DNA from 3 places in the Arthrobacter flavus genome. Region 2 is predicted to be linked to each of the others. Evidence: predicted binding sites of a transcription regulator. Region 2 holds the regulator's gene; each other region holds the start of a gene.
What was found. The regulator LexA, encoded in region 2, represses DNA repair genes until DNA is damaged. The targets are predictions, from matches to a motif close to TCGAACANNTGTTCGA.
Positions count from the first base shown of each region.

Region 1 (5,323 bases), on a different contig from region 2:
TCGGTCGTATCGTCTGGGTCTGTGGTGATTACCTCGTATCCGACCGGAATCCTTAGGCGCCAGCGCGAGGCCCGCGACTCCGGCGAGCCGGTCCACGCTGTCAAAAACGGACAGATCACCACCTATGGCGCCAAGAAATTCGGCTCCGAGAAGGGGGCCGAAGCCCGGCATACTGAGCATGACCTCTGCCTGGTGGTGTTCGCGAAAACGCTCAGCTATGAGCGTGTCCAAAGCATCGAGCTGGTTCTGAATATCCAGGACTTCCTGCGCGAGCTCGGCGACCATCGGCGCACCGATCCGCTGGGCAGCAACGGTGGTGTACTGGGATTTCGCTGCCGTCATGGCCCTTTCCGCCACATCGGCGCTGCTGCGGGTGCGCTGGCTCCTGAGCCAGGTGTGTAGGCGTTTCTGTCCGAGCCTGCGCAGGGCATCGGGAGTCTGGTATCTCGTGAGCAGCAGCAGCCCGGCCTTGGATCTGCTGTAGTCAAAGGCCTGTTCGAGGGCGGGAAAGTATTCCAACAGCTGTGCCCGTAGGCGGTTGATCGCACGTGTGCGGTCACAAGCCTTATCCGTGCGGCGGGCGGTAAGGATCCGCAGATCGACGCTGATGTCATCTCCGGTACGAACCGGTTGCAGATCCCGGCGCATCCGGGCTTGGTCAGCAATGACCGCGGCGTCCTTCGCGTCAGTCTTGCCGTCCCCACGGTAAGTCCTGGAAGCGTGATGCACCGTGCGTCCTGGAATGTAGAGGAGTTGCTGGTCATGGGCTGCAAGCAGCGCGATCAGCAGTGCAGCCCCACCGTGGTTCAGATCCACCGCCCAAACCACCTCTCCCCCACCACCAAGCGCCGCGATGCTTCCCATCAAATCCAGCAGGTCTGCCTCGTCATTGGCTACCCTCTGAGAGAACAAACGGGCCCCCTCCTCGTCAATGACGACGCAGTGGTGATGGGTTTTGCCGGCGTCTATCCCGGCCCACAATTGCAACAAAGCGGTCTCCCTTCATCGTTCGAATATGAAGCCCAGCAGATAACCTCGCCGTCGTGTCCTTATCCAGCGATCATTTCTTGTCGCGTCTCTCAATCAGCGGTCGGGCCATCATCGAAGCGACAGGCGGCCAATCCTTCGAAGCCGTAACAACTGTCCGGCACAGCAGCAAAAGCCATACCCATCACCCCTGGGTAGCCAAGACACTACAACTGCCCCGCGAACTACCTACTCAACAACATAAGGACAGCAGCAAAAAGAAAAGTTCCTGCCGGTGGCGACGTATCAGCCGGCGGCAGCACAGCCCGCAGCGCAGCGGAGGACGGCTTGTATGTTCCTGGTTTACCCGGTTGTTACGGGTGCTACTGCAGTGACAGGATGAAGTGCATGCGACCTATGAGCCAGTACCTGATCGTCATAGTGAGTGTTTTGAGCACCTTTGCTGTCAATATCGCTCTGGACGTTTTCACTGAACTTTCCCTGCTCAGTCGTGGGCTTATCTCGATTCTTTGCGGCCTACTCATCACCCATGTCATCGTCAGGTGGTCAGAGCGCCGACGGAAACAGAAGAACGCTGCCGCGCTAACCGAGAGCTGACCGGCCCTGGTGGGCTAGCCAGCTCTCTTGTCGGTGTTTCTAGCTGTCGAGTTAGTTGGTGTGGCGGGTGGCTTCCCACGCGGTAATGATGAGCACCAGGACAACCACGGCCAGGATCAGGTTGAGCAGATCCATGTAGAGCGCTTCCTTTCTGGTGATGAGTGGATAAAATTGGAGAAGGGCCGGTGGCCGCAACCGCTTTGGTTACGACCACGGATTGTGTGACTACCTCTTTGCACGACGCTTACGCTTCCGAGTTACTGCTCGGGAGCGTTTGTGCGTTCTGACCACTGCGCGTGCGGTGAGTAGAGCCACGACTGCCGCTGCCAGCTGCACTACTGCTGGAGTGAGTTGGATCGTTTCGTCTCGGATAGGGCGTCAACTCGAGACCGACGGATTGCGATCCTGCCGCTGGGGATAGTCCCGGTGATAGGGATGATCCCGGTGATAGTGGTTCTGCCGAGGTCTCTGCGCCGGATCGATATACCGCGGCGGAACAAACCACGGAATTCGGTCCCTCACCTCGATCTTCCACTCCTCCTGGTGAAGCAGATGATGATGCCTGGTACAAAGCAACACCCCGTTGTCCACGGTGGTCGGTCCACCTCGACTCCACGGAATGATGTGATGACCCTCGGTCCAAGGCGACGGCATCATGCAATCTGGAAAAGCACATCCACCATCCCGCGCGGTCAACGCCTTACGGATAGTGGGAGGAAACAAACGACGAGGATTGCCCACATCGAGGATTTGGCCTTGCGTTCCCAGCACCACTGGCAAAACATTCGCATCACAGGCAATCCGACGAATCGACCGAGCACTGATCAAACCGCCAAACGCCGCATGACCAGCTCTACCAACATCGGCCACCAGGTCCTTGTAGTTGATGGTGACCAACACCTGCGGCCGCATTCCTCCGGCATCAGAAAGCTTGCTGCTAGCCAAAGCAATACGACATGCACCCACCAGGCCATCCAGCAACTGCTGCGCCCACGTCGACCGATCAAGCTCGTCATCCGCAATGATCGCTGCTCCCTGAGCAGCTGAATCTCCGGATGAACCAAACAAGCTAGGCTCAGCGCTCAAAGAGTCTGCACCTGCACCTAAAGTCTTAGCCAGACCACCCAGCTTTTCGGCTTCGGCAGCCGACAGCCCTGCCCTGGCCCTCGGATTGGTGGCTGAATACATCACCGTGATCAGGTCTTCGAACTGTTCGTCCGTCGCCGAGATCTCCATAAAATGCAGACCGTGACGCTTGCCCCGAAGAAAGACTCCCTGCCGTGCACGCAACACCTCTTCGGTTGGCTCAGAGCCATCAGGGTTGAGCAAACTCTCCCACCGCTGAATCAGCACCCTGAGCACATCCAGATCCGAGACAACTGCCTGCCGAGTCAGAGTGGCTTCCATCTCGTCCAGATCCTTGGTCGAAGCAAACGGCTTGACTCTTTCCATGGCCGAACTGATTAGGGTGGCAGCCTGGCTGCTGACCTCCGATCGAGCAATCGCAGCCCCCAGATGTTCAAGCCGAGGGGCGATTGGCTGACCATTCAGCTGAACCGTCGGCAAAACCTGGCCGGATACACGAATCCGCCGCCTCGCATCACTCTTGCTGATCCGCAAAGTGTTCCGAAGATACTCTGCGTTGTCTCTGCACCCGGTGCGGTTCAGCGCTCCCTTGGCGGAGTCGTCGTCGGACGTTCCAAGACTCATCCGCTGGTCAGACTCACCGACTACTGCCACATTCTGATGTTCCACCGCGTGTGCCGCAATCAGCTGAAGTTGCTCGGCAGTTCTGGCAACCTGTTCGATAGCCACTGCGATCTCGGCGAGTTCTCGGGTAGGCATGATCAGACTCTCGGCCCGAAAAGAATCAGCAATCCCCGACAGCTCGGTGTTCAACCAGGCGAGATACCGAGGAGTATCTGTCTGCTGCTCGAAAGGGGTGATTGCCATGTTTCAATTTTATCGAATATAGATTCGAATGATCCAGCGAAGGCGGCCAATGTGGAGAAGGAGTGATCACTAGTCCTCCACACCTTCATGACCTGCCACCATGCGCTACTGATGGCGTCGTCCGCCGATGAATGGTCCAGGGTGCCGTTGGTGCGGCCACATGTGAACCCGAAGCTACCACCCCGAGACAAAGGAATCGTGGAGTATCAGGTGACTCGATAAGCTCAATGGCATGACTGCAATAGCTTTCGGACGAACGTGCACACCTCCCCCGAGTGGAGTGTGGCTCGATGCTTCTGACGTCCACGGTGCCCGGTTGGAGGGCAGTGCCTGAGGAATTGATCGGCCTAATTCTTCTCTCGTTCACCATCTTGCTCCTGCCAGCCATCTGCGTTGCCGTTACACGCCAGGCAGCTGAGGGCCTCATTGGTGCAAACGCGTCCGCCGGGATCCGCACCCGGTACACCAGGGCGTCCTCAGCGGCGTGGGTTGCCGGGCACACGGCGGCCCTTCCGGTGGTGAAAATAATGTGGCCGGTGGCAGGCGCCGGGCTGGTGACCGCAGCGGTGGTTCAACTAATAGCTGGTGGTCCAACTGGGACAGGTGTTGCGTTCCTCGCGCTTATCGCTCAGACCATGGTGCTCCTCCGTTCCGCCGCGGTGGCCAATCGCGCCGCGCGCTCGGCCACCCACGATGATGTGCAGTAGCCGATCCCCCTACGGACGATCTGGTGCGACCCCGGACACGATGGAAGCTTTACCGAAGATGTCTTTGATTCTTTCCTGATTGGACTGGGTCTGAAGTCCGTCGTCCCCTTGGACGACCTCAATTCCCAGCAGGGTTAGCCCCGCTCCAGGAAGGCTTCCTTCTCGGGATTCAGGTAGAGGTCCATTGCCTCAGCGAGGTCTGGATGATCCACCAGATCGACGTCGAGCGCCACAATCTGCTGGGCATCTTCGCGAGCCTTCTCAATGATTTTCACGTCCTTGACCACGCGCAGGAACCTCAACGCCGACCGCCCACCGGACTGCGAGGCCCCGAGAATGTTGCCTTCGCGCCTAAGCTCAAGATCCTTCTGCGACAGCTCGAAGCCGTCGGTAGTCGACGCGACAGCCGCCAGCCTCTCCCTGCTGGGATGCTCGGGGTCAAGCTGAGTCACCAGCAGACAGGTTCCGGGATGCCCACCACGACCAACGCGCCCCCTCAGCTGATGCAGCTGCGAAATACCGAACCGGTCCGCATCCATGATCACCATCATTGTGGCGTTGTGAACATCCACACCTACCTCGATCACCGTGGTGGAGACCAGCAGCTGAACGCTTCCGTCATTGAAGCGAGCCATGGTCGCTGACTTCTCGACAGGATCCAGCCGCCCATGCAACAGCCCAATCGACACACCCTGCATGACCGGCATTTCCTGCAGCGTTTCGAACAACTCATTGACCGACGTGAGTTCCGGCTGAGAACCCCGGCTGTCAGGCGGCCCATCGGGCGAGTAGAGCTCTACCGCCGTGGAGTCCTCTTCTTGGTCGCCAATCTTGGGACACACCACGTACACCTGACGCCCGGCGTCGATCTCCTCCCTGGCCCGCGCCCAAATTCGCTGAATCCAGGCAGGATGTTCGGTGAGGCCGACCTCGTGGGTGGTGATCGGCGCCCTACCGGCAGGCAACTCGGTCAAGGTGGATACATCTAGGTCGCCGAACACCGTCATCGCGACCGTCCGGGGAATGGGGGTTGCGGTCATCACCAGCACATGCGGCGAATTGGTGGCTTTAGACCGCAA
Region 1 is NZ_BAAAIJ010000035.1:7,795-13,117, reverse strand. Features, by position in the region: gene ABD059_RS09080 (IS110 family RNA-guided transposase) at 1-990, opposite strand, end outside; gene ABD059_RS09075 (hypothetical protein) at 1,375-1,584, shown strand; gene ABD059_RS09070 (hypothetical protein) at 1,636-1,779, opposite strand; gene ABD059_RS09065 (HNH endonuclease signature motif containing protein) at 1,963-3,537, opposite strand; gene ABD059_RS09060 (hypothetical protein) at 3,864-4,244, shown strand; gene ABD059_RS09055 (ATP-dependent DNA helicase RecG) at 4,379-5,323, opposite strand, start outside.
Region 1: the regulator LexA is predicted to act here: its motif matches at 3,550-3,565, upstream of ABD059_RS09065 (HNH endonuclease signature motif containing protein).

Region 2 (5,323 bases):
CGAACGCCGGCAAATCCTCGTTGCTGAACCGCCTCACCGACGCTGGCGTCTTGGTGGAGAACGCGCTGTTCGCCACCCTGGATCCGACAGTTCGTAAGGCAGAGACAGCCGATGGGCTGGGGTACACCCTCGCCGATACGGTGGGGTTCGTCAGGTCGCTGCCCACCCAGCTGGTGGAGGCCTTCCGCTCAACGCTTGAGGAAATTGCCGACTCGGACCTGATCCTTCATGTAGTGGATGTGTCGCACCCCGATCCGGAGGGGCAGATCGCCGCCGTGCGGGAAGTGCTCTCGGAGGTCGACGCCCGCAAGGTCCCCGAAATCATTGTCCTGAACAAGGCCGATGCCGCGGATCCGTTCGTGATTGAACGCCTGCGGCAGCGCGAGCCCCGGCACGTGGTGGTGTCAGCCCGGACGGGCGAGGGGATCGCCGAGCTCCTCGAGGCTGTCAGCGCCGCTATTCCCCGGCCGAGCGTGAAGCTGACCCTTCTCGTGCCGTACGAGCGCGGCGACGTCGTCAGCCGGCTGCACCAGTCCGACGCCGAGATTCTGACCCTCGAGCACGTTGAATCGGGCACCCGACTCGACGTCATGGTCCGCGAGGGTCTTGCCGCCGATCTGGAGGAATTCCGCCAGCATGCCTGACAGCGGTACCACGGGGCCGCTGGAACTTCTTGATGCCGCCGTCGAAGCCATGGGCGGCGAGAACCGGGTGGGTCAGCATGAGATGACCCAGCGGGTCGCCGAGGCGTTAACAAGCGGGGACCACCTGCTGGTGCAGGCGGGCACGGGCACCGGTAAGTCGTTGGCCTACCTGATCCCGTTGATCTCCCACGCCCTGACCCACGACAAGCCGGCCATCGTCTCCACCGCCACACTGGCGTTGCAGGCCCAGATAGTCGGACGCGACGTACCCCGGCTGTTGAAGGCCCTCAAAGGCAAGTTGCCCCGCCCCGTCGACGTGGTGCTCCTCAAAGGGCGCGGCAATTACGTCTGCAAGCACAAAACGGGCGGGGGATTCCCCGAAGAGGGGGCACCCGATGCGCTGTTTAGCCTTGGCGAGGACACCGCCGCACCGCACCCTTCCGCCGGCCCGGCCACCCCGCTGGGCCGCGAGGTTGTCAGGCTCCGGGAATGGGCCGAAACCACCGACACGGGAGACCGGGACGAGCTCACCCCGGGTGTGAGCGAGCAGGCGTGGCGGCAGGTATCGGTGACCAGCATGGAGTGCCTCGGCGCACAAAAGTGCCCGGTCGCTGCGGAATGCTTCAGTGAACGGGCCCGGGCGAAGGCAGGTGACGCGGACATCGTCATCACCAACCACGCGATGCTCGCAATCAGCGCCTTCGAAGGGCTTGCGGTGCTGCCCGAGTACGACGTCGTCGTCATCGACGAAGCCCACGAACTGCATGACCGGGTCACCGGCGCGGTCTCCGGCCAGCTGTCGGCGGGGATGATCTCCGCGGCCGCGTCGGCCGCACGGCGGCACCTGTCAATCGCCACCGAGGCCCTCGACTCCGCCAACCGCTTCTTCGAATCGACCGTCACGGCGATTCCCACGGGATTGATGGCCGCCGGACTCACCGAGGAGCAGGAGACGGCGATCACCCAGGTCCGCGAAGCCTGCCGGGCAGTGCTCTCGGATGCCAAGGGAGACGGGCCGACCCCAGCCGACGGCGGACGTCAGATGGCAAAGTCCCATGTCCTCGCCGTCTTCGAACTGTGCGAGCGGCTGCTGACGGCCACTCCGGCCGGGGAGGTGCTCTGGGCATCACGGCCCAGCACCTTCTCGCCGGGCACCGGGTATTCACAGCCCGACGACGACGCCCCCGCGACCATCAACATTGCTCCGCTGTCCGTGGCTGGGAAGCTGCGGGAGGGATTGTTCGCGGATCACACAGTGGTCCTGACCTCGGCAACGCTCGCCATCGGATCCGAGTTCGGGCCGGTTGCCGGTTCGCTGGGTCTTGCGGGTGCCTCGGCGCCGTCGTGGACCGGCGTCGACGTCGGCAGTCCTTTCGACTATCCGAAGCAGGGCGTGCTGTATGTCGCGAAGGATCTGCCCAAGCCGGAGCGGGGCACCTCACCTGAGCAGCTCGACGAACTGGAGGTACTCCTCAAAGCGTCACGGGGCGGAGCGCTGGGACTGTTCTCTTCCCGTCGTGCTGCCGAGGACGCGGCCGAAGCCCTGCGCCCCCGGGTCGACTTTGACATTCTGTGCCAGGGCGAATCGTCAATGTCAGCGCTGGTCAAACAGTTTTCGGAGGAACCGGACACCTGCCTCTTCGGCACCATGTCACTCTGGCAGGGCGTCGATGTGCCGGGCCGGTCCTGCAGGCTGGTCACCATCGACCGTATTCCCTTCCCGCGCCCCGACGACCCCCTCATGACTGCACGCACGCGGGCCGTGGCGAAAGCCGGCGGAAATGGCTTCATGAGTGTCTCGGCGACCCACGCGGCCGTCCGGCTCGCCCAGGGTGCCGGCCGCCTCATCCGCGCGGCCGAGGACAAGGGGGTGGTGGCCATTCTCGATTCCCGGCTTGCCAACGCACGCTACGGATCCTTCCTGCGTGCCGCGCTGCCGCCCTTCTGGTCCACCACTGACCGCTCGACGGCGGTCGGCGTCCTGAAGCGACTGGCCGGCAAACCCACACCGCCGAATAGCTAGCGCCGGTGGGCTCCGGCCCTTCTAGCCTGCCAGAGCTAACTTCCCAGCGGGTTAGAGGGCGCGCATCACCGAGACAACCTTGCCCATGATCGTGGCAAGGTCTCCCAGGATCGGCTCGTACTGGGTGTTCTGAGGGAGCAGCCAGGTGTGGCCGTCACGTTGGCGGAACGTCTTGACCGTCGCCTCGTCGTCGAGGAGTGCGGCCACAATGTCACCGTTCTGTGCCTCCTGCTGGCGGCGGACCACTACCCAGTCACCGTCGCAAATGGCGGCGTCAATCATCGAGTCGCCATAGACGCGCAGCATGAACAAATCGCCGTGACCCACCAGTTGGCGGGGTAGGGGCATGACGTCTTCCACCACCTGATCGGCCAGCACCGGCCCACCGGCGGCGATCCGTCCCACCATCGGGACCATTGCTGCATCGATTGCGCCGCCGACGTCGGGCAGCGTGCCGCGGTCCGATCCTTCGTCACCACTGCGCTGATCGTGGTCAAGGGTCAGAGGCAGCAGAATCTCCATGGCGCGAGGGCGCTTGGGGTCTCGCCGGAGGTACCCCATCCGTTCCAGCTGCGACAGCTGATGCGTGACGCTGGAGAGGCTGGCGAGCCCCACCGTGTCCCCGATCTCCCGCATTGAGGGTGGATAGCCGTTGGTTCCGATCGCTCGCTGGATGGTCTCAAGGATCTTCTTCTGCCGGGGCGTCATGCCCTTGGGCACCTGACGGCCACGTGGGCGGCCACGGGTTGGTAGGGCTGCCGGGGGAATGTCTGAGCTCTGCTCGCCCAGTGGTTCGGCGGACTCTTTCACGGTCGCTGTCCCTTCGATAAGAATCCATGGACCCCGGCAGATCCCTGTGTTTTGGGGGCCGAGCTTATTTTGTCAGTGGCGGATGATGTGCTGGTTTCTGCTGGATCCCGAACCTTCATCCTTGCCCTAACGGTATGGGAGTTGGAACCCGTTTTCAAACATTTGTTCGATCGTGTCTCGACAAAGTTCGTCAATCAGTGCTAAAAATAAACCAGCAGTAATTCGAAGATAAGTTCGAACAAAACGGGAATGGCCGGTTTTAGCTCGAACATCTTCTTCAACCTTCAGGGTTGGTGCCGGATTCATACCCCGGCACCGAATGGACTGATTCGAGAGTACAGAGAGGTGTATCCATGTCTGTCATCACCACGCACCAGAATTTCCCCACCACCGAGAGCGGCTCGACCAAGGGTAGCCCCACCAAGCTGCGGCTCACGCGCAGGGGCCGGCTTCTGCTGGTCGGATTGCCGATCGTCCTGCTGGCATCAGCTGCCCTGATGCTGGCCGGATTCTTCAACTCGCCCGCGAAAGCCTCGGCCGAAGGCGGCGAGGTCACCCAGACCGTCAGTGTCAGCGTTGCGGCCGGGGAAACCATCTGGCAGTTGGCTACCGAGTTCGCCCCGGACCGCGACCCGCGCGTCGTCGTCTCCGAGATTGTCGAGCTCAACAGCCTGGGCACGTCAGTGCTGCAGGCAGGTCAGCAATTGGATGTGCCCGCCAACCGGTAAGCCTGCCCGGACGCCACTTCCCACGGCCAGTGCCTCACGCCGCCAGGACATCCCCGCAGAACCCTCCAACCCGGTCGGCCAGTTTCGGCCACCGGGTGCGGAGTTTCTGCGATCGCCACGGTGACCAGGATGACGGTGGAAGACCCACCGATTCTGCACCAGCACCACTCCACGCTTAACCTTGATAGGTGAGCGAACAGTTTGAGCGGTTGAGCCGGCTACCCCTGCGCGATGATCTGCGGGGCAAGCACCCCTACGGGGCGCCACAGTTGGATGTCCCCATCCTCCTCAACGTCAACGAGAACACCTACGGGGTTCCGGACGATGTTCGGCAGGCAATCGTCGAGGCGGTCAGCAGGGAAGTCGTGGGTTTGAACCGCTACCCAGACCGGGAATTCACTGAACTCCGGACCAATTTGGCGCGCTACCTCGGCCACGGCCTGACGCCGGAGAACCTGTGGGCTGCCAACGGATCAAACGAGGTGCTGCAGCACCTTCTGCAAGCCTTCGGCGGACCGGGCCGATCCGCAATCGGCTTCCCCCCGACCTACTCCATGTATCCGCTACTGGCGAGCAGCACCGGCACCCGCTACATCGCAGGTCGGGGAAATGAGAAGTTCGACCTCAACGCCGAGGACGCGGCCCGTGAAGTCCGACAGTCCGGCGCCAACCTGGTCTTCCTCTGCTCACCCAACAACCCGTCCGGCTCAGCGCTGGGCCTGGACGTGGTGGAAGCGGTGTACGAGGCCAGCGAGGACGCCCAGGCGATCGTCATCGTCGATGAGGCCTACGCGGAGTTCGCCCACTCGGGCACCGTGAGTGCCCTGAGCCTGTTGGCAGGACGGGAACGGCTGGTGGTATCCCGCACAATGAGCAAGGCCTTCGCGATGGCCGGGACAAGGCTCGGCTACCTGGCGTCGGCGCCCGAAGTCGCTGACGCGCTCCGACTGGTCCGCTTGCCCTACCACCTGTCGGCCATTACCCAGGCGGCAGCGAACGCGGCCCTGACCCACTCTGACCTGTTGCTTGCCAACGTGGAAAACATCAAGGTGCAACGCGACCGGATAGTGGCCGGGCTTCTGCAGCTCGGATTGACCCCGGTTCCCTCGGATGCCAAC
Region 2 is NZ_BAAAIJ010000036.1:41,080-46,402, reverse strand. Features, by position in the region: gene hflX (GTPase HflX) at 1-644, shown strand, start outside; gene ABD059_RS09310 (ATP-dependent DNA helicase) at 637-2,667, shown strand; gene lexA (transcriptional repressor LexA) at 2,719-3,375, opposite strand; gene ABD059_RS09300 (LysM peptidoglycan-binding domain-containing protein) at 3,831-4,205, shown strand; gene ABD059_RS09295 (histidinol-phosphate transaminase) at 4,394-5,323, shown strand, end outside.

Region 3 (5,323 bases), on a different contig from region 2:
AGCCCATTCGGTCGTGTACCGCGGCGAGGAATGCTTCCGGCTCATCGTCCAGTCTGGCGGGGCTAACATCCCGGCTCGGCCGAGGCCAATACTGGCGGTCCCGTACTTGCCTTTGACCTTGCCGAGCAGATCACCAATGTTGCGGTGCTCGTGCACGGAGACGAACTCATCGAACTGGGGTTGGTAGCCGGCGGGGGAGAGGTCGGTGAGTATCACCCCGGCCCGCGCGTACGGGACACCCTCCATGAGGACCCCGTCCAGGGCTCCGACGGCCGCCTTCGTCAGGATGACCGGATCCGCGGTCGGGGCTGGCAGCTTCACCGTCACCGACGGGAACGAGGAGGCACTCTGATGGAAGTGCGAGGTGCCGGCGAAGACGTTCATCACCTTCGCGAGCTGCTCACCTTTGGCTAGCCGGGCGGCCGCCGATTGAGCGTAAATGCTCAACACCTGGTGCATCTCGGCGATGGTCGTGACCGGAGTGGAGAAGGATCGGGAGAAGATCATCTGCTTCTTGTCTTCGCGTTCCAGCTCGATCTCAATGCACGGGATCCCGTTCAACTCCAGGATGGTCCGCTGCATCAACACGGAGAACTTCTTGCGCATCACCACCGGGTCGGAGGCTTTCAGGTCAGCGATCGTGAAGATGCCCATGGAGTTCAGGCGTTTCCCGAGCCGGCCGGCGATACCCCAGATGCCGGTCACCGGCACCCGCGACATAATGTGGTCGACGTGGGCCGGTGGCATGGTGTCCAGGTTGCAGACACCATTCATGGCCGGGTTCTGCTTTGCGATCCGGTTCGCGAACTTCGCCAGGGTTTTCGTCGGCGCGATCCCCACACAGACCGGCAATCCGGTGTTCCGCAGTACAGTACGACGGATCTGCTGACCCTCGGTGACCAGCTCCTCCGGCTCACCGTTCAATCCCAAAAATGCTTCATCAACCGAGTACACCTCCAAGGCGTTCGTGTGCCGACCCAGGAGCTCCATGAAGCGGGCACTCAGGTCACCGTAGAGCTCGTAATTGCTGGATCTCTGGACCAGGCCCCACTCTTTGGCGCGGGCGGCGAGCTTGAACCAGGGCTCACCCATGGGGATGCCCAAGGCCTTGGCTTCATTGCTCCTGGCGACCACGCAGCCATCGTTGTTGGACAGCACGACCGTCGGCACCCCGGCCAGGGATGGGTCGAAAACGCGTTCACAGCTGACGTAGAAACTGTTCGCGTCCACCAAGGCAATCCGGGAGGGCTTCCGCCGGCTGGTGTCGGCCGCCGACGGGTGGCGCACGGGATGATCGGGACTCACCGGCTCGGGCGGAAGAGGCTGCAGGGGTGCGGCGGCCTGAGCAGGCCACAACTCAGATTCAGCTTTCACGATGCACCTCGGCTAAGTGTAAGAATCCGACCGCGATGTTTACAGATAGGGCACGACTCGGGCGGTGCGCATCAGACGTAGTGCAGGCAGCGGGTGACGACGCCCCACACGGAAAGGTCTGAGAGTTCGGCGACGGTGATGTCCGGGTAGTCCCGGTTCTCCGCCTTCAGGACGACCCCGTTCGGACCCAGCTTCAGCCGCTTGATCGTCAGTTCCCCATCCAGGATGGCGACCACCACGCATCCGTCGGTGGGTTCCAGCGACCGGTCCACAATGAGTTCATCCCCGTCGCTGATGCCGGCGTCGGACATGGAGTCTCCGGAGACCCGGACGATGAAGGTACAGGTCGTATCGGCGATGAGATGCTTGTTGAGGTCGATCCCACCGTCGTAATAGTCCTGGGCGGGGGAGGGGAAACCCGCCGGAACCGAGATTGGACTAATTTCTGTCAGTTGCACGGGCTGCACCGGGTGCAGCCGTACTACCCCTATTACTATCGTCACGAAATACCTCAAATAGAACAGATGTTCGAAAAAATCAGCTTAGCACCAGAGAATCGAACACGTCACGGCTATTATCTACGGTCCTAAGATGGCGCAGCCGGGGCTTCAGACAGAGTCGCAAGTGGCCCCGGGAGTGCCTAGGTCCGTCGAGGCAGTGGCTCACTGTCCGCGTACTGTGAACGCCCCCGGCCTATGGCGACCACCCCGTCAGTGGGAGGCTGCTCCGTTCCGTATTCCTTCAGATAGCGGTACAGGGTCGACCGGGACCAACCGACGGCCCCGGCCGCTCTCTCCGCGGTCTTGCCTTCGGCCAGCTCTCGACGGGCGAGCCGCAGCTTGTCTTCAACCTTGGACTGGTCAACGGGTTTCTGTCCGAACCGGACTCCGCGAGCCTTGGCCGCCGCAATACCATCGCGGACCCGTTCGTTGATCAGTTCGCGCTCGTACTCGGCCAAGGTAGCGAACAGGGCCAACTGGAGTCGTCCCTGAGCTGTGGAGGGATCAATCTTGTCGACCAGGGAACGCAGGCGGATGCCGCGCTCCTGCATAAGGGCAACGGTATTCAGAATGTCGAGCAGTGATCTCCCGAGTCGGTCGATCCGGTAGACCAGGATTTCGTCCTCTTCGCGGGCGTATTCCAACAACTTGATCATTGCTGGACGTTCCTTCGAAGCCTTGGATCCTGAGAGCTGGTCGAACCAGATTCGTTTCTCCGGCACACCGGCTTCGATGAGAGCATCGAACTGCATCCGGCCGTGCTGATCAGTGGTGGAGGTCCTGACGTAACCGAGTAGAAGTCCCATGCTCACAAACGGTAGCCCTTGGGTGTGTCATTATTCGTCGAGGACTCGTGAGATGGATCAAGTGGGACGGGGTTGATAGGACAGCCAGAGACAAAATCTTTGGAAAAATGGATCGCTTTTGATGTGTTCTACCGAGCTGGTGTTTGTAAGACGATGAATCGCGAAGGCTGAAGGAACATCACATGTGTAGGGCCAGCATCCAGCAGCGAGGTCAGCTCCACGATCCGGGACATCACCGGATCGGTGAACACCTCATGACCGACAGCATCGAAACCCAGCGAGATGAACACTGACTTCAGCGACTCGAAGAGCAATCGGCTCTCGGTCCCCACCACTTGGGCAGGACCATCGCGAACGGGCACCTGGTGCGCAGGACGGTGGAACAACGCCGGTGGGTTAAGGGGCGGGGTCAGGTATTTGGGTGGAGCCCTGCGTGTCCTAGCTCGATTAGCGCCTACTAGTTCCTACAATCGGGTGCGCGAGGTACTGCTGGAGGAAAGACCCAAGGACACCTTGTGGTCGAAAAGTTAACCTGTAGGCGCGGTCGTGTTTCCCGAGCTCGCATCGAACATCAAGAAATACGGTCGCAGCGGGGCTCGAGCTTCGACCTGTGACCCATGGAAGGACATCGTGACGAAAAAGATGGAATACCTTGCAGATTCTCTACTTGAGCGTCTGGGAGTGACGGCATCGCCCGGACGTAAGGCTCGCGTTAGAAGACCAGGGACGAAGCGTGAACAGGCAATTCCGTCGAGCATCGTAGCGTTGAGGAAAGAAGTTGGTCGTTTCTGCCAGAACGGTGTCGGGAACGCTACAACCCGTCGAAAGTTGATCAAGGCTATCAACGATGAGATCGTCCGTTGCCCGAAAGGAAACGACGGAGACAGAGTGGTCAACATCCTGCAAGCCATGAGGAATCGGCTTGAGGAACACATGCCCGTCATGGAACGGCGTTGGGATAACTCTGTTTCCGTACGCACCGTATCGGGCGGATTGCCGGGCTTAGGAAAGAGACGCTGATAGTAGGAGCTTGAAGTGTTCCAGCGCCTAAGCTGCTTGAGTCCCTCGAAGTAACGGCGCGACTGGATAACATCCGTGCATCGCTCCGGGAAGCCCAGGTCACAGCGATAGCGGCTTGGCGAACCACCCAAACCTTGGACGCCTTGATGCGGATCGCCCTGACAAGACCCACTTTTCTCCTTCAACGTGTCAACGGTCATCCCATCAGGCCGGCCAGTTCCACGACAAAGCGATAGACGTAGCGAACGGTGCTACCTGACACATCTTCTCCACTCTGCACGCAAAACGAGTTAGATCCCTATCAGGGCTGCTTCAGCTTGTGACTCGGGCGAATGGGAGGGGCTGGGGTGACGGTACGGGCCTGTCGATCCCAGGCCGTGTCCCCCTCGGCGGCCTCCACTAATCGGGACACGACCTCAGCGGCGGCGTCTGAGTGCGCATCTTCCCCCATACAATTCAGGGGAGCACGAGCGCGAACAATGAACGCTGTGGCGACGACATTTTTCGGACCGACCAATATCGGCACACTCATCGCAGGCACCAAGGGAAGTGGGAGTTTTGGCCAGCAACAACAACGCCAATTTGGTGTGGAGCATCGCGAACATACTAAGGGGCACCTACAAACCGGCACAGTATGGCTCGGTCATACTGCCGTTCACCATTCTTCGCCGTCTGGACTGCGTCTTGGACGCCACTAAAGATGCCGTCCTTGCGGAGCAGAAGGCGAAGGAAAATCTCAACATCCCCCTAGACACTTTCCTGCAGAAAGCCTCCGGCCACAGCTTCTTTAATACCTCCAAATTCAGCTTCGCCAAACTCCTTGATGACCCCACAAACATCAAGGCAAACATTCTCAACTACGTCCAGGGCTTCTCCGAGAACACTAGGGACATTTTCGAGCGCTTCGAGTTCTACAAGACACTCGAGAAGCTGGACAGCTCGGATCTGCTGTACCACGTCACCAAGGATTTTGCGGCTATCAATCTCCACCCGGAGACCATCAGCAACATCGAGATGGGCCATATGTTCGAGGAGCTCATCCGCCGCTTCGCCGAGACATCCAACGAGACGGCCGGAGAGCACTTCACCCCGCGCGAGGTCATCCAACTCATGGTTCAGCTCTTGTTGAACTACGATGACGACGTCCTCACCAAAGAGGGCGTCGTCCGATCAATCTACGACCCCACCGCTGGAACCGGCGGCATGCTCACCGTGGCACAGGAGCACCTGCACGCTCTCAACCCGAGCGCCTCCCTCGTCGCGTACGGGCAGGAAATCAACGACGAGTCCTACGCCATCTGCAAATCTGACCTGCTGATCAAGGGCCAGGACATCTCCAAAATTTCCGTTGGTGACACGCTCGCGAACGACCAGAACATCGGTCAGCAGTTCGACTTCATGCTCTCTAACCCGCCGTTCGGTGTGGAGTGGAAGAAGATTCAGTCGCAGATCCAGAAGGAACACGAACTTCACGGGTTCGAAGGCCGCTTCGGCCCGGGTCTCCCGCGTGTGAGCGACGGCTCGCTGCTGTTCCTGCTGCATCTGGTCCGCAAGATGCGCCCGGCGCAGGAGGGCGGGTCCCGCATCGGGATCGTTCTGAACGGTTCGCCGCTGTTTACGGGT
Region 3 is NZ_BAAAIJ010000015.1:6,551-11,873, reverse strand. Features, by position in the region: gene ABD059_RS05605 (Y-family DNA polymerase) at 1-1,287, opposite strand, end outside; gene ABD059_RS05600 (LexA family protein) at 1,446-1,871, opposite strand; gene ABD059_RS05595 (recombinase family protein) at 2,015-2,680, opposite strand; partial or broken gene ABD059_RS05590 (IS1634 family transposase) at 2,872-3,087, opposite strand; gene ABD059_RS05585 (hypothetical protein) at 3,227-3,700, shown strand; gene ABD059_RS05580 (type I restriction-modification system subunit M) at 4,250-5,323, shown strand, end outside.
Region 3: the regulator LexA is predicted to act here: its motif matches at 1,891-1,906, upstream of ABD059_RS05600 (LexA family protein).